2 regions of the Viridibacillus sp. FSL R5-0888 genome follow, and region 1 is predicted to be linked to the other one. Evidence: a T-box and tRNA genes for the amino acid it is inferred to sense, from the RefSeq annotation. Region 1 holds a T-box; the other holds one or more tRNA genes.
The links. A T-box is a leader RNA that pairs with one kind of tRNA and senses whether it is charged. The one in region 1 lies ahead of metG (methionine--tRNA ligase), so its partner is inferred to be a tRNA-Met.
Positions count from the first base shown of each region.

Region 2: it encodes a tRNA-Met, which carries the amino acid that the T-box ahead of metG (methionine--tRNA ligase) is inferred to sense. The anticodon was not compared.

Region 1 is NZ_JBBPAU010000001.1:1,510,894-1,522,953, forward strand. Features, by position in the region: gene MKY02_RS07475 (GNAT family N-acetyltransferase) at 1-197, shown strand, start outside; gene MKY02_RS07480 (Vga family ABC-F type ribosomal protection protein) at 502-2,058, shown strand; gene cspC (cold shock protein CspC) at 2,659-2,859, shown strand; gene MKY02_RS07490 (endonuclease Q family protein) at 3,154-4,326, shown strand; gene metG (methionine--tRNA ligase) at 4,388-6,031, opposite strand; T-box leader at 6,084-6,337, opposite strand; gene MKY02_RS07500 (ABC transporter ATP-binding protein) at 6,472-8,214, shown strand; gene MKY02_RS07505 (ABC transporter ATP-binding protein) at 8,276-10,027, shown strand; gene MKY02_RS07510 (dynamin family protein) at 10,300-12,060, shown strand, end outside.
Region 2 is NZ_JBBPAU010000001.1:72,615-84,674, reverse strand. Features, by position in the region: gene tilS (tRNA lysidine(34) synthetase TilS) at 1-1,084, opposite strand, end outside; gene MKY02_RS00405 (SpoIIE family protein phosphatase) at 1,101-3,515, opposite strand; tRNA gene MKY02_RS00400 (tRNA-Met) at 3,699-3,772, shown strand; tRNA gene MKY02_RS00395 (tRNA-Glu) at 3,810-3,881, shown strand; gene MKY02_RS00390 (S1 domain-containing RNA-binding protein) at 4,127-4,558, opposite strand; gene MKY02_RS00385 (FtsB family cell division protein) at 4,684-5,106, opposite strand; gene yabQ (spore cortex biosynthesis protein YabQ) at 5,185-5,649, opposite strand; gene yabP (sporulation protein YabP) at 5,646-5,945, opposite strand; gene MKY02_RS00375 (RNA-binding S4 domain-containing protein) at 6,405-6,695, opposite strand; gene mazG (nucleoside triphosphate pyrophosphohydrolase) at 6,699-8,165, opposite strand; gene MKY02_RS00365 (putative polysaccharide biosynthesis protein) at 8,181-9,788, opposite strand; gene MKY02_RS00360 (hypothetical protein) at 10,026-10,343, shown strand; gene spoVT (stage V sporulation protein T) at 10,388-10,924, opposite strand; gene mfd (transcription-repair coupling factor) at 11,007-12,060, opposite strand, start outside.

The DNA.
Region 1 (12,060 bases):
CAGTTGAAAAGGTAAGTAATGAAATTGAGTCAAATACTGTACAAATGACGATTCAAACGTTTGTCACAATGTTCCTAGGATATAAGCGTCCAACGTATTTGCATAGTATAGAAAGGTTAAAAGGTGATACTGCATCTGTTGCTTTACTTGAAGCGATCTTGCCAAATGAGGTACCAAGTTTTATCGATTATTTCTAGTGAATTAGAATAGACAATATGAGCGGAATTCTGTATATTAAATATAACTAAAAACGAAAGGGTGACCCAATTACATGAAGTACTAATCCTATTTTTTCGAAAGCTAAGAATGAATCGTATTTTAAATCAGATGAAATACTCTGTTTTTTCAAGATGCCTTCATTCCAGTGTTTTCAGAATAGGATTGTCATTCATGTGTTGGACAAAAAAGAGACGTCTCTTTTTGCTGTGCACCCATGCCTCCTATTCTGATTGTAGATAGGGGGCATTTTTTTGCCCCGATACATGAGGGGAGAGATTTTTTATGATGTTATTAGAAGCAAATGGACTGCAGTATTCAATTAGAAATAGAGAAGTTTTTAATATAGAGAAGTTGCAAATCAATGACCATGACCGCATTGGTTTAATCGGGAAAAATGGCTCTGGAAAAACGACATTGCTTGAAGTTTTAGCGGCATTGAAAGAACCAGAGAGTGGACATGTGAAAACTTACAGTCCGCTAGAACTTGTACCGCAGTTAAAGGAATCGACATCCTACAAGAGTGGTGGGGAAGTCACAAAGGCGTATATACAAGGTGCATTAGCAAAGAGTGCCCGTCTATTAATAACTGATGAACCGACAACTCATTTAGACACGCATCATGTGGAATGGCTTGAAGGAGAATTATTAAAAAGAGGTGGCGCGTTACTAATCGTATCCCATGACCGTGCATTTCTAGATGCAGTATGTACGAAAATTTGGGAGCTCGAAGACGGCGGATTAAAAGAATATAGAGGGAATTATTCCGACTATACTGAGCAAAAGAAAATTGAAAAAAAACAGCAAGAAGCATCCTACGAAAAATATACAACTAGGAAAAATCAGTTAGAGGAAGCCTTAGTTTTGAAAGAAAAGAAAGCAGCGAGAGCAGCAAAAGTACCGAAATCAGTGAGTAAATTGGAAGCATCCAAAACAAAACCTTATTTTGCAAAAAAACAAAAGAAATTACAAAAAACAGCGAAAGCAATTGAAACGAGATTAGAGCAATTAGAAAAAGTGGAGAAAGTAAAAAATCCAGTAGCGATTAAAATGGATTTACCAAACGCTGAAACAGTGAAAGGCAAAATTATTATACGCATAGAAGATGTTGAAGGTCGTGTAGGAGAGCGTTTTCTTTGGCAAAAAAGCAGTTTTCAAATACGCGGAGGAGATAAAATCGCTATTACTGGGAATAACGGTAGTGGAAAAACGACTTTGCTAAAAAAGATCGTTGAATATGAAAAAGGTATTACCATTTCACCAGCAGTGAAAGTCGGTTATTTTAGTCAAAACTTGAACGTGTTAAATGTTGAAAAAACTATTTTAGAAAATGTTAGAGAACTATCGATACAAGATGAGACATTTATTAGAACCGTACTTGCAAGACTCCATTTTTATCGAGATGATGTATATAAAAAAGTCGGAGTACTCAGTGGCGGTGAGCGTGTGAAAGTAGCGCTTGCTAAAATTTTCGTTAGCGATGTAAATACGTTGATATTAGATGAACCGACGAATTTTCTTGATATAGATGCAGTCGAAGCATTTGAATCGCTCCTAAAAGAATACGAAGGAACAATCATCTTCGTATCTCATGATCGACGTTTTGTAGAAAATATTGCTACTCGGCAGTTAAAAATTGAAAAGGGAAAACTTCAATTATTTGAAGGAACGTTAAAAGAAAGAGTGCAAACAAAGAAAAAGAAAGCACCTGATAACAAGGAAAATGAGTTATTAATTTTAAATTTAAAGATATCTGAAGTGTTAGGACGACTTAGTATAGAACCTACAAAGGAACTTGAAAGTGAATTTCAACGATTAATAGAAGAAAAACGTAAATTATAATAGTAAAACCTCAAAAAGGGTGAAAGACTTCTTTTTTGAGGTTTTATTTATACTTTCTATTTAAGGTTGATTTTGGAACTTGAAAATCTATAAGTTCAACAAAAAATGCTAACAGAGATGAATGAGCGCATTATGAATATAGAAAAATTGTTAAAAGAGGTTAAATAAATAAAAACTGGACATACTAATATTGAAAGAACTTAAGATGATTTAAAAATATTCCAAGAAGTTTTCAAATTAGGCGTCATAAAATAGAAGGGCAAGATCGTCATTTTGAACAAATTTAAATATTAGGAAATAATTTATAAAATAGTCATTATTTAAAATATTTTCAAAATAATTTAAAATATTGAAATTGAATGAAAAGCCCTATTTGACAATGTTTGTGAGCTATTTGAGAGGAAAAATGTATTGTGGAATTCAGTTCTTTTGTTTTTTATTCGTTACAACACTTGCATATCTCGGAAATGCATGGTATTATGAAGTTAGTTATTTTTGTTCGGTGCAAAGGGCAGTATAAGTTTGACTTGTCGTCTGGACCATCACTTTGGACAAGGATAGTAATACAATGTGTGGATATCACACTAGGAGGCAACAATAATGGAACAAGGTACAGTAAAATGGTTTAACGCAGAAAAAGGATTTGGATTTATCGAACGCGAAAACGGAGATGACGTATTCGTACACTTCTCAGCAATCCAAAGTGAAGGATTCAAATCTTTAGACGAAGGTCAAAAAGTTACTTTTGACGTTGAGCAAGGCGCACGTGGCGCTCAAGCTGCTAACGTTCAAAAAGCTTAATTTGAACTAGCTGTAGAAAAAACCGATTCTCTTTTGAGAGTCGGTTTTTTTATTGTCTTTTTTATTTTCCATAGTGTGGCGAACAATGGTGCATTTACTAGATAGCACATAAACTCATATTGCGATGATGAGAGTATGTCAAATTGCTTCAACACGTTTACGTATAATACTGTGGGGAAAAGTGAAACATATGATTAGCGCAATATAGTGAAGCTTCATATTCTTTAACTTCTGCAATTGAACTATTTCAACTTCAAATTGAAGAAAACTTAATTATGAAGGTGTTGAAAAAAAGTGAAGGAATTTTACGCAGATTTACATATTCATATTGGTCGTACCAAAAGTGGTAGACCTGTAAAAATTACAGGAAGCAAAAGGTTAACTTTAAGACGTATTTTAGAAGCGGCGAGTGAACGAAAGGGTATTGATCTAATAGGTATTATAGATTGTCATTCGCCAGAGGTCATTGAAGAAATTGAAGAGATGATACAAGATGGAGAGATGGTGGAAATTGCTGATGGAGGGTTATTGTTCGGAAACTCTACCTTGATACTTGGTTCAGAAATTGAAATATACGATGAGCACTGCCACGGACCAATTCATGTCCTTGCTTATTTTCCAACTATTGAAATCATGAAAATTTTTTCGATGTGGATGAGTGGCTATGTGAAGAATATCAATTTAAGTTCTCAACGTGTTTATTGTGATGGTATTACACTTCAAAAGAAAGTGCGTTCACTTGGAGGTTTATTTATTCCTGCTCATGTGTTTACTCCTTTTAAAAGCCTATACGGTAAAGGTGTATTATTTAGTTTAAGTGAGGTGTTTGATCCATCTATGATAGACGGAATTGAGCTTGGTTTAAGCTCAGATACGTATATGGTGAGAGGTATAAAAGAGTTAGAGCAATATACCTTTTTAACGAATTCAGACGCCCATTCTGTCGGTAAAATTGCAAGAGAATATCAAAAAATGAGACTTGATCATGCAAGCTTTACTGAATTACAAAAAGCCCTTCAAGAAAAAGACGGGCGAGCTATTGTCGCTAATTATGGTTTAAACCCTTTGCTTGGAAAATACCATCAAACGGTTTGTGGTGGCTGTTCTGCAAAAGTAGATAAGGGTTTATCTGAATGCCCTGTATGTCACAAACATAATATCATTAAAGGTGTTGCCACTAGAGTTAAGGAGCTATCTGAAAGTGAAGAGAGCAAGCGACCTAGACCGCCATATATTCATCAAATTCCACTAGATTTCATACCAGGACTCGGACCAAAATCACTAGATCGTTTACTTCTTGCAGTTGGGACAGAAATGAATATTTTGCATAAAGCAACTTATCAAGAGTTAACGGCAGTAGTACCAGAAAAATTAGTTCGTTATATTGATCAATCCCGAAAAGGTGAGTTATTAATAGAAGTTGGTGGTGGAGGTAAGTATGGCAAGGTACAAAAAGAAGAGTCTTAATAGTTTTCAGTGTGAAAAGCTTTCGGCGAATGGATCAGTCATTTGCAGAAAGCTTTTTTGTTTATTTATTAATGTTACTTTGACTGATGAGATATTGATATTCTTCATCAATTAGTGCAATGTCCAAACGCTCAAACAAGGGCTCTACATATTGAATGAATGTCGGTAATTCTACTAATTCATGCCATGAGATATCAGTAATTCCAAGCATGTCGCGTATTTTCTTTGTTGAGAACGGAATAAAGGGTTCTAGTAATTGTGATAAATTCGCAATGATGTAGATGCATGTAGCAAGTGTATTTGCACAACCAACTTCATCATCTTTTACTTGTAACCAGGGTTGTTGTTCGTCAAAGTATTTATTAGCCGATCGGATGTAAGAGAAAATTTCTTCAAGTGGTGCTTTGAAATGCCCTTGTTCAATCGCGATAGCTACTTCATCATAGAGTTTTTGCGTTTGAAGTTTAATTGAAGCATTCAGTATGCCTTTAGGAATTTGTTTATTGAATGATTTTTCGATAAATTTTAATGTCCTGTTAACGAAATTTCCGTATGCACCTAGAAGCTCGCTATTATGACTATAAATAAATTCGCGCCAAGAAAAATCTGTGTCGCGATTTTCTGGTGCATTGATCGTCAAGAAATATCGAATTGTATCTACATCGTATTTTTCAATAATATAGGGTACCCATACTGCCCAGTTTAAACTAGTAGAGAGTTTCCGTTTCTCAAGTGTTAAGTATTCATTTGAAACAATATGTGTAGGGAGGGCAGGGCTATTTAATCCCATTAAAATAGCTGGCCAAATGATTGTATGAAAAGGGATATTATCTTTCCCGTGAATGTAATAAGAAATTGTGTCGTTACTCCAGAAATCTTGAACGTTTTTCTGATGTTGTTTTGCCCATTCTAAAGTAGCGGTGTAATACCCTGATACAGCTTCAATCCAAACATATATTTTCTTTCCGTCAAAACCGTCTATTGGTACATCAATTCCGTTTGGTAAATCTCTCGTAACGGCTCTATCGGGTACGCCCTCTGCTAAGTATCGTTCGGATAAGTCGATTGCATTTTGGCGCCATGCTTTTTGTTCCTTTGCATTTTGCACATATTGTTCTAAAGAATTTTGCATCTTACTGAATGCAAAGTAAAAATGCTCCGTTTCTTTCACGATGGGTTGATTGCCACAAATTTTACATCTTCGATCAATTAAATCCAGTGGATCTAATATTGTTGAGCAATAATCACATTGATCCCCTCGTGCCTTGCTACCGCATACTGGACAGATTCCTTCGACAAAACGGTCCGGCAAAAACTGTTTGTCATGTTCACAATACGTTTGTTCAATTGTTTTTTTATATAAAAAACCATTATCTAGTAGCTTCAAGAAGATATTCTTAACGCTTTGATGGTGGTGTTCAGCATCTGTACGCGTATATAAATCGTAAGTAAAACCCAGCTTTTTAAAACAGGCTGTAAATTCTTCATGATATCGATCTGCAATTTCCTTTACAGTAACACCTTCTTGATTTGCTCTGATAGAAATAGGCGTACCGTTACAGTCGCTACCTGATACATAAAGAACGCTCTCTTTCTTTAATCGATAATATCTAGCTGAAATATCTCCTGGTAATAATGCAGCAATATGTCCCAAATGTAATGATCCGTTTGCATAAGGCCAAGCTCCGCCAATAACAATACTCATTTTAAAAAAATCCCTCCTAAAATAAAAAAACTCGCCCCAATCAAATTAAATTGATCAGGACGAGATTATATACCCGTGTTACCACCTTCGTTTGCAAATAGCTTACACCATTTGCCTTCATCAGTACGCCAATTAGGGATACTGTTGCTGTTATAACGAGTGCCTTTCTCGTCGTAGCCTACTAAAAAAATCGTTCGGTACGAAGCTCAGAGGTCATTTTCAAATAGTTAAGTTCACTTCATTTCCACCGACAGAAGCTCTCTTGACAACTTAAGTTATTTTACTTTTCCTCATCAACGCGTGTTTCTATATGTTGAAAAGAAGTATAAAACACTATTAATGGAAAAGCAAGTATATTTCGAATAAAAAATCAGCGGTTGAATGAGTTTGCATTAAATACTATGTTATAATTATCTAATTTACAAAATTGGAGGAAGACGATGCAAGCTGTTAAAAGAATTCTACAGTTTTTAAAACCGTATAAATGGTTGGCCATTTTAGGGCCGTTATTGATGGTAGTCGAAGTAACGATGGACTTAATCCAACCAACTATTATGCAACATATTATTGATACAGGTATTGCTAATCAGGATCATACATATGTAGTGAAAATGGGCATTCTAATGATTGTCAGTGCATTAGTCGGACTTATTGGTGGAGTAGGGTGTTCCATCTTTAGTGCTAAGACGGCTGTCCATTTTGCAACGGATATTCGGAAGGATTTATTTGATACAATTTCTTATTTTTCGAGTAGTAATAGAGACGAGTTTGGAACCGGTAAGCTCATTACAATAATGACGAGCGATGTAGAGGCTTTACAACGTGCGTTAATGATGACTTTGAAAATTTTTGTACGTGGTCCTTTATTATTTGTCGGGAGTATTGTCATAGTATTTATGACTGCTAGACAGCTATTTCCAGTACTACTCATAGTAGTTCCAGTCTTGATCATCTGTATCTACTTTTTCACGAAATTATCAGGTACTATGTTTGGTAAAGTACAGCTAGCGATAGATGCAGTGAATACAAAATTGCAGGAAAATTTAGCTGGAATTCGAGTGATTAAAGCATTTAATCGAAAACGCCATCAAATTGAACAGTTTACGGATGTTAATGATCAATTAACAAAACGAACAATCACTGCGGACCAAGTCGTAGCGGTTTTGATGCCTTTAACAATGTTTGTCATTAATATGGGGATTATTGCTGCACTTTGGTTTGGAGCAATTAAGGTGGATAATGGCACGCTGCAAGTAGGTGTTATTTTAGCATTTATAAATTATTTAACGATTATTATGAATGGTCTAATTTCTAGTAGTATGGTGTTAATGCAAATTGCCCGCGCTTTTCCCTCTGCAAATCGAGTGCATAAAATACTTGCAACATCAATTGACATTCAAAATACAGAAAAACCTATCCAACTAGAAGAAGTAAGAGGTGCTGTTACTTTTCGAAATGTCAGCTTTAGCTATAGTAAAAATGGCGAGCAAGTGTTGAAAAACATTTCATTTACTGCGCATCCAGGAGATTTCATAGGCATTATTGGAACAACGGGCAGCGGGAAGTCAACGCTTGTTAAAATGATTCCTAGACTTTTTGATGTGGATCAAGGACAAATCTTCATAGATGATATACCGCTTAAGCATTATGATTTAGAAATGCTTAGAGAAAACATCGGATTTACACCACAAAAGGCAACGCTGTTTTCGGGGTCAATAAAAGAAAATTTACAATATGGAAATCAAAAAAGTTTAGAAAAAGATATGTATAAAGCACTTGATGCTGCTAGTGCTACGGAATTTGTTGAGAAATTAAAAGATGATTTACAGCACAATTTAACACAAGGTGCAACAAACTTATCAGGTGGACAAAGACAGCGTCTAGCTTTAGCAAGAGCTTTTATCAGAAAGCCATCCATCCTTATCCTAGATGATACTACTTCTGCAGTAGATAGTATTTCAGAAAAAAATATACAACAGGCAATTGCAACAGATTATCAAAACACGACAACCTTTATCGTGGCTTCCAAAATATCCTCCATTATCAATGCCAATAAAATTTTAGTAATGGAAGACGGAGCAATTGTTGGTATGGGAACTCATGAAGAATTGCTTGAAAATAATAAAGTCTATCAAGAAATCTATGATACCCAAGTGGAAAAAGGAGGGGTATTAAGTGAATAAAGAACAGACTAATCAACCCCGTAATGGATTAGAACGTGGACCACATTTTCGTGGGCCAGTTGTGAAACCGAAAAACCAAAAACAAACGTTAAAGCGAATTTGGGATTATGTAAAACAGCAAAGATTGCAACTCATAGGAGCCATTTTCCTCGTTATATTAACAACGGTTTTAAGTTTAGCGGGACCGCTTCTAATTGGTGTAATCGTAGATGATTATATTATTACAAAAGATTTAAGTGGCACGACCAAAATGTTATTTATTTTGGCGGGTGTATATGTATTAACGTCAATTTTCACTTGGCTTCAAACATATGTCATGATCAATGCAGCGTTAAAAACGATTCAAAAGTTAAGATTAGATCTATTTGAAAAGTTGCATTCACTTTCACTACGTTTCTTTGACAAAAGTTCACAAGGGGAATTAATGAGTCGTGTAACAAATGATATTGATAACTTAAATGTTGCGTTGAGCCAAAGTGTCGTTCAAATTGTTTCATCAATACTAACGTTGATTGGCACGAGCATTGCAATGTTCATACTAAGCTGGCAGTTAGCGATTGTCACTTTAACCATTATTCCGCTAATTGTATTTGTATCGAAACAAATTATTAAAAAGAGTAGTGTGAACTATTCTGAAAGACAGCGTGATTTAGGGGCATTAAACGGGTATATAGAAGAGACTATAACTGGCTCTGAAGTAATTACTCTGTTTGGTCAAGAAAAAATGACGACTACACATTTTGCAAAGGTCAATGAAAGTTTGAGAACATCCGCTATGAAAGCTGAAATTACTTCGGGCTTCCTTGGCCCCATTAATAACTTTATGAACAATTTTGGTTTAGGGTTAGTGATTGGGACAGGGGCACTGATGGCGGTAAGTGGTCATACATCAATCGGCGTCATTGCGGCATTTGTAACGTATACACGTCAATTTTTCCGACCAATTAATCAGCTATCTAATTTGTTGAATACTTTTCAATCTGCCATTGCAGGAGCAGAGCGTGTGTTTGAGATAATGGATGAAAAACCAGAACGAACTGATGGACAAAATGCAATTGTAAAGGAACAGCTTAAAGGGGATGTTTCATTCCGCGATGTTACTTTTTCGTATGATACAGGTAAACCAGTCTTAAAGAATATTTCATTTCAAGCAAAAGCAGGTGAAACAATTGCGCTTGTGGGTCCTACAGGGTCAGGGAAGACAACGATTATTAATTTACTAACAAGATTTTATGATATTGATCAAGGTGAAATATTACTAGATAACGAAGATATTCGTTCTTATAAAATAGCCAATGTCCGTGAAAAGGTTGGCGTTGTATTGCAAGATACGTATTTGTTTTCTGGAACAATTATGGATAATATCCGCTATGGTCGACTTGATGCATCAGACGATGAAGTCATTCAAGCTGCGAAGGTGGCATATGCTCATTCGTTTATAAAATATTTACCAGATCAATATCAAACGGAGATTAAGTCAGGTGGAGTGAATTTAAGTCAAGGACAGCGCCAACTGCTGGCAATTGCAAGAGCCATTTTAGAAGATGCGGATATTCTTATTCTTGATGAGGCCACTTCTAGTGTAGATACACGTACGGAGGTGCAGATTCAAAAAGGCCTGAAACATTTAATGACTGGTCGAACGAGTTTTGTCATAGCACACCGTTTAAAAACGATAGAAAATGCCGATAAAATACTTGTTATTAGAGACGGAGAAATAATAGAGCGTGGCAATCATAAAGAACTCATAGAGCAACAAGGATTTTATTCTGAATTACAAAGGAAATTAGATATTCTACCAATATCATCTTAAATTGAAAAAGGTGATAGTTATTATTACCTATCATCTTATTCATTTGATATATCATTTAAAGAGATTTGAGTTTTTTGGTAAAAATATATCTGAAAATAATATTTAAATAAAATATATACTATTATAGGTTTTATTTCTTTGTTCAATAGTCTTGGTTATAGCGGTGTGTGGACGATGTTTTGCCCTATTTTTTCATTGGTTTTACTTTCTTTAATTATTAAAATATTGTTTTACTGTATAATTAGAACTATTAGAAATGGGGTTTGGTTAATATGGATAAGGACCTAAGAAAAATACATCATCTAGAAGATACACCGCTTATTCGTTGGAACAAAAATGAACCTAATGAGTTTTTACAACAATTCGTTACTAAGCTAAAAAGTTTGAATATGATTCTTTCAACAAATACATATGTTAAAGGTACAAATAAAGTACTGACACGAATTATTGAAGATGCTCAAAATCAGACTATGATTTTACTTATAGGCATGACTGGCGCAGGGAAAACAAGTTTAGTAAATGCACTGCTTAAAAGAACCGTTCTATCAACGAAATTGGCGAAAGCAACAGCGATAAATACCATTATTCGATACGGTCAAACAGAAGAAGTGAAGGCTTATTTTCTTGATGGACAAGTAGCTAGTTTTGATCTTGATAAAGTGGAACTATTTACAACATCGGACACTTTTAGTGCTGAAATCTTACGTGAAAACTTGGACTATATTGAAGTCTATGTTAATAATGAACTACTAAAGAAAGTTACATTTATCGATACAACACCGCTAGAGCCGAGTGGTGATGAGTCAGTGTATGTAAAGGAATCGATATTAAACCGCGCGGATGATTTGTATTGGATTTTTAACTGTAATTCAAAACCAACACAAGGTGAATTGAAGCTACTCGGAAAATTTCATGAACGTAATGTAAAACCATTAGCAATTATTAATGCAATTGATATTCATGAAACAGCTTATGAACAATTCATAGCTGAACAAAATAAATTGCTATCGCCTTATTTCCGTAAAATAATGGGGATCTCTGTTAGAAATGCCGAGGTAGCTGTGGCAACCGGAGATGATGATAAGTGGAATCAAAGTAAGTTTGAATTGTTATTAGAGGAAATTGAGAATTCCCATGCTAACCAATCAGACCGTGTATACCTCATCATGGAACGCTTTATTAAATGGCTTAAGAGGTTCCAAACTGAGATGGAACTAATACCACAAAGAGAGCCTTATATAACAGCTTATAATCTATTAATCCAGTATCAAATAGGGAAACAAAAAGCATCTGAAAGAACAGAAATTGAAAATCAAAAGCTCATCACATATGAAAAGGAATATCATAAGGCAAGCGTGGTTTTTAAAGATGTGCAAACGTTGTATCAATTGCTACAAGTAATATCGAATAATAAGCATTTTAAAACCTATGACGTCATGGTCTTTGTTGAGTATTCAAAAGATTATTTGAAGGCTGTAAGGGAATACCGTACAATGCTTCAATCGTACAAAAACGAGTCTAATAGAAACGATGGAAAACAGCGTCATTCAACAGGGAAGGGCCTGTTAAAAACAATGTTTGTTAACGAGCAACAAAGTATAAAGCAGAGTAAATCAAACGAACCTTCGGAAGTTTTACAAGCAACACTTGAGCAACAATACAAGAAAGTTCTCGCGTTAGAAATGCAATTATTTAACGAATATCCAGCGGTATTGAAGAATTTAAATGATATCGCTCACGATCAAATAGAGCGAATTATTAATCGAGTTAGTCTGATTAGCACTGAGCGAATGAAAAAGAAACAACAGTTAATCAACGCAATTAGACAGCTGAATGGATTTAATAATATTTTGGAGGCAAAAGACTTTGTCGAAACATTTGTGGAGCAGCTTATTGATCAAAAGGATCTCGTTGTGACAAAAAAGGAAAAATTGTCACTGAGTGAAACATTAGTAAAGATTAAAAGTATTAAATTATCACATGAAACGTTAATTGCAAGTACACATATCGATGAACAAGATGACGAAATCTCA
Region 2 (12,060 bases), 1.4 Mb from region 1:
CTATGTATACACGCAAATTGTTCGTCAAATTCGTCCATGTATTAAGCGTAACCATTAAAGGCGACTTTTCTACACTTGAAATTTGTTTTTTCTTGATAATTAGCTCATCATATTGACGAATTGCTACAACACCTTTTGGTAAATGCAAAGTTGCATTTCCAGCCGTCGATGAAGTCAGTTCGAGAATAGAATTCCACAGGGTATAACTTTGTACAATTGTTGTATCTTTATATAGATATTTTAATAGTAGTAGAATGATTCTTCTTTGTAAAGCGAGTGGCTTATTTTGGAATGCTTTTATGCAAATTCTCCATGAATCTTCATTTATTATTGCCACAACTTCATGAAAAGCTTCTTGCGCTAAACTTTGCAATAAATCTTCATCCGCTTGTGCCTTTTCGGTATACTGACGAAATGCATCAGCAACACGTGGATTTTCACCTGCAAGTAACGGTACAACATGATGGCGAATTCGATTACGTGTATAAGAATCTTTTTTATTACTAGAATCTTCTCGATAAGCCTGTTCGTTTCGTTGTAAATAAGTATGAATGTCATTCTTCGTCACAGATAAAAATGGACGTATTAGATGCCCGTTTGCAAATGGTCGCTCTCGTTTAATCCCAGTAATTCCGGAAGCACTCGAGCCTCGTGTAAGTGCCATTATGACACTTTCTACTTGATCATCTGCATGGTGCGCAACTACAAGATGCGTACTTGAACTTTCTATCATGATCTTCTCGAAATACCGATAACGCTCTCTTCGGCATATAGCCTGTAAATTCCCTTTCTCACGTTGTAAAATCTCAGGAATAGGTATATCAATAGCATAAACAGGAATGTCACGTTCTTGGCAAAAAGCTTCAACAAATTGACGGTCCCTTTCAGCATCTTCCCCACGCAACATATGATTCACATGAATCGCCGCAACAGTGACACCCAATCGGTCTTTCTCTTTATACAAAAAATGCAGAAGTGCCATTGAATCAGCACCTCCCGAACAAGCAACGAGAAGACGGTCACCTTCATTACATAAATGATAATACTTCATGTATTGATAAGCTTTTTGTTCGAGTTGTTCCATCTTCTCACCTCATTCACTATCTTACCATTCTTTGCTCAGAAATAGCCGCCGAAGATGGTTTAAATAAAGACCAATTTGAAATTTTATGTTCAATACGGATTGCGACGAGTGTACAATCATCATTTGGTACATCCTGACCTCGAAATGCACGTAAAACAGATGCACACATATCCTCAGCTGGGCAATTCTCCAGCTCCTGTAAATGACGAATTAGTTTACTTTCCTGCTCCTCCCAAGACTTATTTTCAAAGAACAGACCATCCGTACACATGAAAATTATATCCCCTGCTTTTAGTGATACTTGATCTGCTTCTACTGAAAATGATGTCATAAACCCTACTGGCTCACTCTTACTCTCTAATCGAATACACCTTTCCCCTCGTACTAAATAAGTTGCCATACTCCCTGCTTTCCAGGACCATAAAGTGCCGACTTGTAAATCCACAAGTGCAAAATCCATTGTCGCGTACATATCACTATCATTTTTCAAAGACATGACATAATGCAATGTATGCATGGCTGTTTCGGGTGCCATTTGATGGTGCATGCATTCACGCATTAATCGAATGAGACGTCTACTTTCCTGATGTGCCTTTTTACTATGTCCCATTCCGTCTGATAACATAACGGCCGTAAGCCCTTGATGAAGTGGGAAAACGGCGTGTGAATCACCAGAGTAAATCGTATTCTGCTTCGAAGACGTATATACATCATAAGACATATGGAATCGAACCGAAGATTGAAATGTCATCTGCAAATGTGGATACGGACTGTCCTTCATAGCAGTTCTCGCGATTTCAAACGGCTCATTAAACACACTTTGTAAAATTGGTAGCACTAAGCGCTCTGCTAATGTTTGATCTGTTTCCCACATGGCCTTTTTCTCTGGTAAACAGCAAACAATTTTCCGATTCCCTGTCTCATTTGATAAAATATCTACTTGAAAATGTTCAATTCCAGCAAGTTTTAGCTCTTCTGATAGCTCGTCCTCTTTATGCTGAAAAGACACTGCTTCCCCCGTCATATCATTCATCACCATATCGATATGCTGGCACATATCCCGCAATTGCAAAGCAATCATCTTACGACCGTGGTAAAACTGACCACTAAGTTGCTTTTTCGAAACCTTCTCCTCCAGTGCGGACAAAAACGGCGCGGACTTCACACATTTATAACGAATTTTTTCATCAAGTTGCAATCTTGTCGCTGCATTCGCAGTAGCACTTGCATCCAGCCATCTCTGCGTTAAATCTGGCATCTCACTTTTACTATTGCTCCAACATTTATCGTACTTAAAGCAAGATTGGCAAACTGCGAGCGGTTGCTCCTGCCTCTCTTCTGCTACAGTTTTGTTCACATTCCCAAAACGATCATGTACAAGCTCTTTCATAAAATCTACGAAGTGATGAAAATCTACAAGCTTCGTATTGAGCCTTTCCGTTAACCACTTCTGTCTTTCTAAAAGCACTTCATCCCTATTTGGATATAATTGATTTTGCCAATAAAGAACCCATTTCTGTGGGAAGATAAAAAATAGTAAGGTAGCAAATGCAATAGACATAAAGAATGTATAATCAAGTGGCAGTGTCGCATCATACAATGAAAAAAAGACACTCGCCATAATGCCCCCTGTGGCAATCCAAAACCTACCGGCATTTTTGCAAACCCCTGCAAATAAACCGGTTACCGCGTAAACTGCCATCATTCCACTAAAAGATAATTGAGATAGACTAAGTATCATACCTGTTAGCACTGCTACAGCTGTTGCTAATGTGACACCGCCAACTAATGCAGATACAAGTATAAGTAAATGCATAGCAATACGTGATACTGATAAGAAGCTAAGAACAACATCGTCCATAGCGGTTAATACCACAGCCCCTACGATCAGTGCTGCACCGAGTCGCTCAAAAGACCATCTGGCCGTCATTAACTGATGCATCGGTAAGAAAAGGATACCCAAAAAGAGTGTCATGAAGATTGCTAATGCACCTTCATATCCGATGTATAGCCATACAAGAATTGGAGGATGCCCATTGTACGAAATATATTGCCAAACTATTTGAACCGTCAAAATACTAAACCCTACTATTACAGGAAGTGGTAATCGTTTAAAAGGGGTTTTTAAAAGGAGTAATAAAAACAACAATTCCAATATATGAATGGTTGTTTGCCCGAAACCTAATGTAAGACTTCCGCACAATCCTCCTACCAATGTCCAACTCATCCACCTTGGATATCTAGTAAATGCAATTGCTGCAATCGGTAGGAAGAATGGTACCGTTGCTTCAAATAACACGGCTTGAGATAAGTAAAAGGAACAAAATAAAAACAAAACTGATAGCCATATTCGGTATTTTCTCTTAGCTACACTTGCCCATGTATTCTTAATTGCTTGATTTTGCGCTATTCCTTCATGCCACATCTTCATAAAACAACCTCCTCCTGAACATTGCCACCATTATAGATTGAATATTCCATAAACTTTGTCTTTTTGTGTTTTCATGAAAAAAAACTTTTCGACGAGAAATTGCTTTTTTAAAGAAAATAATTTCATAAAACAGCTTGACACTTACACACTTTATCTTGTATTATTTATTATGTTGTTTAAAACGGCGGCGTAGCTCAGCTGGCTAGAGCGTACGGTTCATACCCGTGAGGTCGGGGGTTCGATCCCCTCTGCCGCCATAATTTTTTATCTGGGCCATCTGTGCCAATATTATTTGGCCCCTTGGTCAAGCGGTTAAGACACCGCCCTTTCACGGCGGTAACACGGGTTCGAATCCCGTAGGGGTCATCATAAAAAAGCAACTTTCTCATGATGAGAAAGTTGCTTTTTTATATGTCAAATTAAGTACGGTATATACATATACGTGGCAAATTGTCTACAGAGGTGTCGTTATAGGCGAATTTTAGTTTGTTTGTATTGCATTTAATAGTACAATTCGTCAGGTATAAACAATTAAAAAAGCAACCCACGACGTACTTGGATTGCTCAAAAATCTATTTCACACTTTTTCTACGATTAAAATAGCCAGCAAGTTACCCTCTTCTTGCGCCACGGCCACCACGTTTAGATTCTGTAGCGCGTTTTAGCGTTGCAAGACGATCTTCACTGTCTTTTAAGAATCGTGCCATTTTTTGTTCAAAATTCTCTTTTGGTTGATGACGGTTATCATTACGATCATTTGAACGATTATTATGACGTGGGCGTTGAGGCCGCTCTGGTCGTTCTGCTTGAGGCTTTGCTTTACGAATAGACAAACCAATTTTGCCATCCGCTTCGACATTCATTACTTTAACCTCAACCATTTCTCCAACTTTCAAATGTTCGTTGATGTCTTTTACATAATTGTCTGCAACCTCACTAATGTGCACCAGACCTGTTGAGCCATTTGGCAGCTCTACGAATGCTCCAAAATTTGTGATACCTGTTACCTTACCCTGTACCTTGCTGCCTACTTCAATTGACATAAAAAAAATGCTCCTCCTTAATAAATCAAGCGACTTTGTAAGCCATGTAATCAAATTATGAATCTTAAAACTCGGTTAGATTCTCACTTCTAATTATATCCAACAAAAAAAGAGTGTCAATAAGACTACTCTTTCGAATCCCCATTTTTCTCATCTTTTTCGGTATTTTCTGGAATTGAGAAAATAATTTCACCAGCTTCAGAAAGGAAAAGTTCTTTACGTGCTAATTTGGCGATATAATCATCGTCATTTAGCTTCGAAATTTGAATTTTCAATTCCTCTTGTTGGTCTTGGGTGTCTGAAAGTTTCTGGGTTAGCTCAATTTTTTGCTGTTCTTTTTTAGCGAGTGTCTTCTTTTGATTTATCAATGTAAATACTAGGGACCCCATAACGAGAACAAATGCGATTGCGAAAAGTGCCAGTCTTCGATAAAGACGTATTTTCATGGCTCGTTTTTTCTTTTCCTGCCGTTCCATGGACTCGATGTATTCTCGACGAATGGCAGCAACTGAATTTTCTCCACTAGCTTTTTTGTTACGATTATTCATCCTCGTTATCCCTCCCTAAATAATAATTCTTCTAGCTTCTTCATTGTTATTGTATGTGTATTCTCCATTATAACGAATTTACCTTGATTTTTTAAGCCTTAACTGTTTAGTTTTTTTAACCAATGGCGTAAATGGTAACAGCAGGAGCCTTACAACACGCATTATGGCGCGGATTATCCACCTTATGATCGAAACGAAAAAATTAAAAATTAACCACAATGGCCTAAGTAAAATAATGTATATTAGACGACCTCCAAAGCGAAATACCGATTGGAAGTATAACTGATAACAATAAAAACCTGCGAGCTGTGCTATTGGATCAACAATACGCCATTCACCAGCTCGCACATTAAATAGTAAATAAAAACTAGCTATACCGAGTATAAGCCAAGTTATCAGCTCTAACGCTATATAGCCTTTTCTTCTGAATGACCGCGGGGGTGCATAATATTTAATCGTACGTACTAGATCTATACATGCTGCTCCTACAATTCCACTAGCAATCATGACGAGAAGGCTGAGAAATTGCGCTGTTACGGTCATCCAAATATTTTATGAAGGAAGCTTTTAGACAAGCCGTTGTCTTCGTCATCATACTGTAGCGTCTTCACTGTTCCTTCAAGTGTCAATAAACCCTTGTCTACATCCAAATGGACAATACGTAATTCCTCACCTCTGATGAGTAAATGTCCTTGCGAAGTGTGCACTAAAAACTCTTCTTGATCAAAGCGCTCGATTGATTTCACCGAAGTGACATCCATTCGTTTGCGATTTCTGACCGTTAGCAAATGATCCCCTGTTGGAATTGTGTACGTTGCATTATCCGGCTGTAACGTCAATGATTCCCCTCCCTTGTCCTGTCTTTAAACTATATGCTGCGGACAAACCCTTTATGATAAAACTGCTAATTTCCATTCAGATATTTGTTTATAGATAGGTTTTTCAAAACGCTTTGCAGTCATTTTAGTACTATTTTAGCGTTACCTCTTCAACATTCACTCTTTAAATAGATAGAAGAAACAAGTATAACAATGATTTACTGCATATACCTGCTCATTTCTATGTATCCTTACATAAGATATTCTTATTCATTAATAATTTGTAACTTCCCCCTATCATGTTTACTGGTCAGTGTTACTTTGGAGAACTAGCTTTGGAATTGTCCAATTAAAAAAGTTGTCCTAAAATTTAGTGAATACTAATTTTCAGGGCAACCTCATATAAAATCATTCAAACAAAATATAGATCAATGCTTAAAATACTATTTCTCTTTAAGCAACATCTACTTTCAAAATCAGCTAGTTCTCATCATCGATAAATTGCGGTTCAATCTTCTCTAATTTCTCCTCTTTTATAATCGTAAACATTCTTGCAGCGTCTTCTTTTTTTACTGTATCTTTCAATTCTTCAACTCGTGCCGTTACAACTTTTTGACCGAATCGGATTGCGAGTTCGTCACCTGCTTTTACAGCAGTACTTGCCTTCACCACTTTACCGTTAATTGTAATACGACCTTGATCGGCAACCTCTTTTGCTAATGTGCGGCGTTTAATCAAACGTGATACTTTCAAAAATTTATCTAATCTCATATTTTATTTCCCTCCTTCTGATTTTGCCTCGTTCCAAAAGGCATCTAACTCTTCAAACTTATAAGCTTTAAAATCTTTTTTACCAGCCATTACTTGCGCTTCAACATACCCAAAGCGACTAGCAAATTTTCGGTTTGCGTGGAGCATGGCTTCTTCAGCTGAAATTTTATATACACGTGCGATATTCACTAATGTAAATAGCACATCGCCAAATTCATCGAGACGTGTTTCATTCGTTCCATTCGCTACTTCTGCTCGGAATTCCTGCAATTCTTCGGAGAACTTTTCCCAAACACCTTCTGTCGTAGGCCACTCAAAACCAACTTTTGCCGCTCGTCTTTGATAGTTATAAGACGTTTGCAGTGAAGATGCTGCTCGGTACTCACCTTTTAATAGAGGTTCCGGTATCTCACCATTAGCATTTTCTTTACTTTTAATTTTTTCCCAGTTAGCATTTACTTCTTCCACACTATCTACAGTAACATCACTAAATACATGAGGATGACGACGAATCATCTTAGTGCTTACTGCTTCTAATATATCCTCTAGGTTGAAGAATCCTTCATCTTCACCAATTTGTGCGTGTAAAAATACTTGTAGTAGCACATCACCAAGCTCTTCAATCATATGCTCATCATCTTGCTCATCGACCGTTTGTAGGAACTCATGCACTTCCTCTAGCATATATCTTTTCAAGCTTTCGTGCGTCTGTTGTTGATCCCAAGGACAACCATTAGGGCCACGCAATGTTGAAATAATCTCACGGAAAGTTGACCATTCACGAAGAGCTCCATCATGATTCGTTACTGGAGGCACGTAGACGGTTGTTAAGTTATCAATTTCTGCTGCACGGTCCAATTCGTATAAAGGAACTGTACGTAGCTTTTCGCCTTTTGATCCTGCTGCAGTAACGATTGTAACTGGATAATCCTCACGATATTTTTCCATCAATGTCAGTTTTACTTCTGAAGCGCTGAAAGTATCATATACTTGTGCAATTAATAGATGTTGCTTCATATTCACTTCATGTGATGAGAAAGTTGCTCCATCTACCAATTGGAAGCCATCGATTGGATCGATACGTAATGCACCGAAGATTGGATCTAGGAAACTTTGACCTCCCTCAATGTTAAGCTTTACTTTGCCTTCTTTTTCAGCTTTTATTAATAGTTGAACAGTTAACTCTGCTACGAGTGGATGTCCAGGTACTGCGTACATTATATCTTCTTTCTCCACATAACTTAAAAGCGTTTCTACAATCTCTTCATAAACTGGTCGGAAATCATCGTGCTTTTCATAGATATAGTCAAAGCTTTCAAATTCGATTCCTTCAGTTGCTAACTCATTTAATACTGGGTGGTCTATCGTACGTACATATATTTTCTTTGCCTGCTGTAACTTACGATAAACACCTATTTGTAGCTGTTCAAAGTCACTAGCTCCGAGGCCAATTATTGTCAATTGATGCATAATTTTCACCTATCCTTATTTCTTTCGTTGTAGCCATAATTGATAACTGGCCATTCTGCGTCCAAATGGTAGTAAAAACCAATCCCTACTATTTAGAACTCCACACTTCGCAATGATTGTCAAAAACACAAACGCCCCTATCAATGCTGCTGTGCTTCCAGTCAATGCTGCGTTCAATCGCGAAGGTAAAGAAGCAAAGAGCCACTGCTCGGTAAAATAACTCCATAACAGTACACAAGTTATCATGACGGCTGAGGCAAATCCCATACATATATAAAAACGTGTGGGTGCGAAACGAATTGGTCTAATTTTTTTAAAATAATAGATCAATCCAATAGCTGAACATATTAAACCTAAATTACTAGCATATACCGCGCCTATGATACCCCACCTTATAATAAACAACTCATTACAAAGCACTTTCACTATAAAACCTACTATTAATATTAAAGTCGGTATTTTTAATTTCCCTAACCCTTGAAGCATGGCTGTCAGCGTTAGAATAAGTGACAACCATATAATTTGCGCTACAAATACTATCAATACATTAGATAACTCACGTGTTTCAAATAGCATCTCATTTACATAAGGCATAACGAGCATTAAACCAAGCGTCGCAGCAAAACCAAATAACAAGGCCGTACGATAGGTCAGTTGAATAAACCGTTCAGCTCCTCGCCCATTATCCTTTTTTGATGTATGGGCAACAAGAGGGACAATTGCAAGGGATAACGATGTTGCAATAACAAGCCCGACTTGCACAAGTGGCTGCCCTCTATCGTAAATTCCCTTCGTTTCCATTGCCTCTAAGGTTGAAATTCCACTTTTCGTAAGTGTTTCAAAAACAGTAAATGAATCAACTAGTTGAAAAAACAATAGTAAAAGGCCACTCATACTGACCGTAATACTTAAAACTGTCAATTCCTTTAATACAGGAAAGATAGCTACCTTTTTCCTTACGGATATTTTGTTCCCTCGCTTAAACTTTTTAAAATACATCCATAATAAAATGATACCAGCTAGTTCACCAACAACAGTGCCTGCCACCGCCATTTGCCCTGCCTGATACAAAGAAGTGGTCGTCGTCATAACAAGCCAAGTACCACCTAAGATGACAAGGACACGAATAGTTTGTTCCATCACTTGTGCATAGGCAACTGGTGTCATCATACCGCGAGCTTGAAAGAAACCTTTATAAACAGCAATCGCTGGCATACATAATGTAACAAAGGAACCTGTACGTAAAAGTGAAGCTAATTCTGGATCGCCCATCCATTTCGCAAATAGATCAGCTCCACAAAATAAAATGATGAAGAAAAGGGTGGATAAAATACATAAATAATAAAATACCACCCGTAATAATTCACCGCGCAACACTCCTTCATCACGATCTTCAGCTTCAGCAAGTAATTTAGAAATGGCGACAGCAAATCCACTCGACGTCCAAACAACGAAAATCGCTATAAATGGATACACTTGCTGATAAATATAAAATCCCTGGTCCCCAACTAAATTTTGAAAAGGGACTCGATACACCATGCTCAGTATTTTGACAAAAAGAGCAGCAAGCGTTAATAATGCCACTCCCTTCACATATACCTTCATTCCCCACTTCTCAGGCATTTCAAATCCTCTTTCCTATACATCGTTCACCAAAATTCATAATAATCTAAGTGTCATCAGTATAGCATATTGATGCTTATCCATAAAAAACAGGTTATAACATGCCTAAAGAACTATATTTATTAGAAAATTACTTTCTTTATATAGTATTAGATTATTAATAAGTGACTTTTAGTTCAATACCAGTAAAAGCATCCGATAAAATTATTAATTAAAGAGTATAGAGGAGGGATTACTTTGAAGATGAATGTAGCGAATATTAAAACATTTCATAACGCGGCGAAATTTAATCAGCCACATATACTACAAAGTTCATATATCTATGCTGCATTAAAATCAAAACCGAAAAAAAATCGGGTTTTAATTGAAAAAGAAAATGGTTATGTACGTCAGTACCTCGTCAAAGAGGATGGCACTAAAATATTAATTTCCGAAATGCGGGAAGATACCACGAAACAAACAGCTAACCATAATGAATCAAATACCGATGATTTAATGAAGTTGCTTAATTTTTCAAGAATAGTACATCCTTCTAATATTAAAATGATAAAATAAAAAAAGTCTTCCTCGTAAAAATTGCGAGGAAGACTTTTTTCATGTTAATCAAGCATTTGCTTAGCAAGAAAATGAGCAGCAGTTTCAGCTACTTTTTGCTCTGAGTCACCAATAAAGTGCACCTTTGACAATATATAAACAGCGCCAATTGGGTCACCTGACACGATAATTGGTGCCACACAGTAAGATTTTATTTGCTCAACTTGACCTGGAACCAACTCTACAGAGCTTTCATGCTTCTCTACTAGAATGGATCGTTGCATAATACTTTCTTCAGCAAATGATGAGAGCTGTCTATTAACATAATCCTTTTTTGATACTCCTGCCACTGCAATCATTTCATCTCGATCACTAATTAAAGCAGCCGTACCAAGCGTTTCATATAATGTTTCTACATACGAAGTTGCAAAGTCACTCAATTCGCTAATAGGTGAATATTTCTTTAAAATAACTTCCCCTTCGCGATCCGTGAAAATTTCTAACGGGTCGCCTTCACGAATGCGTAAAGTCCTTCTTATTTCTTTTGGGATAACGACGCGCCCTAAATCATCAATACGTCGTACAATGCCAGTTGCTTTCATTCGTGTTGCCTCACTTTCGACAAAATATAGTTATACTTGTCCTAGTATGGTTCACAAATGGGCATTCTATGCAAAAAGGGTATTACTCAGCAACAGGTGCAGATTCTTCCCTTTTTGCAGTAGGCAAAAGTTTCATAATAGCTTCTAAAATATCAAACGGTAATTGTTTATCCATTTTGCGCTCATCTATTGTAAGTAATAGTTGTTGCCCATCCATCCGGAAGCCTACAGCCCGCCCGAACTTCAATGATTCTGAGACAACTTTTGCGCCATCTATATTCGCCGTACCTTTCTCTGAAATTTGAATAGTAATAACTTTATTCGTTTCCTTAATTGAAGTGACTCCTGCTTCCTTCGCCCAAACTTTCATTCGTGCAATACGTAATAAACGTTCGGTTTCAAAAGGTATATCACCAAATCGATCTTGCAATTCATCAATAATTTCAAGATAGTCATTTTCATTTTCCATCGCTTTTACACGTTTATACATTTGAATTTTTTGATAGCCATCTGGAATATATTGATCAGGAATGTATGCGTCATACGGTAAAATTATTTCAATTTCAGGTATGTCTTCTTTTTTCGTACCACTACGTCGTTCTTCTATTGCTTCTTCAAGCATTTGTGAATATAAGTCAAATCCGACAGAATCGATAAAGCCATGTTGTTGAGATCCAAGTAAATTCCCTGCACCCCGAATTGATAAATCACGCATAGCAATTTTAAATCCAGAGCCAAGTTCAGTAAATTCTTTAATCGCTTGCAAACGTTGCTCTGCTACCTCTGTCAATACTTTATCACGTTGATACATGAAATAAGCATAGGCTACTCTATTGGAACGCCCAACGCGTCCTCTTAATTGATAAAGCTGCGATAAACCCATGCGATCAGCATTGTGTACAATTAATGTATTCACATTTGGAATGTCAATACCTGTTTCAATAATTGTTGTCGTGACCAACACATCATAATCTCCGTCCAAAAATCCAAGAATAACAGATTCTAGCTCAGACTCACTCATTTGGCCATGTGCAAAGCCGACTCGCGCTTCAGGTACGAGCTCTTGGATCTCTTGCACCTTTTTCGCCATATCTTCAACACGATTATATAAATAAAACGTCTGCCCACCGCGTGAC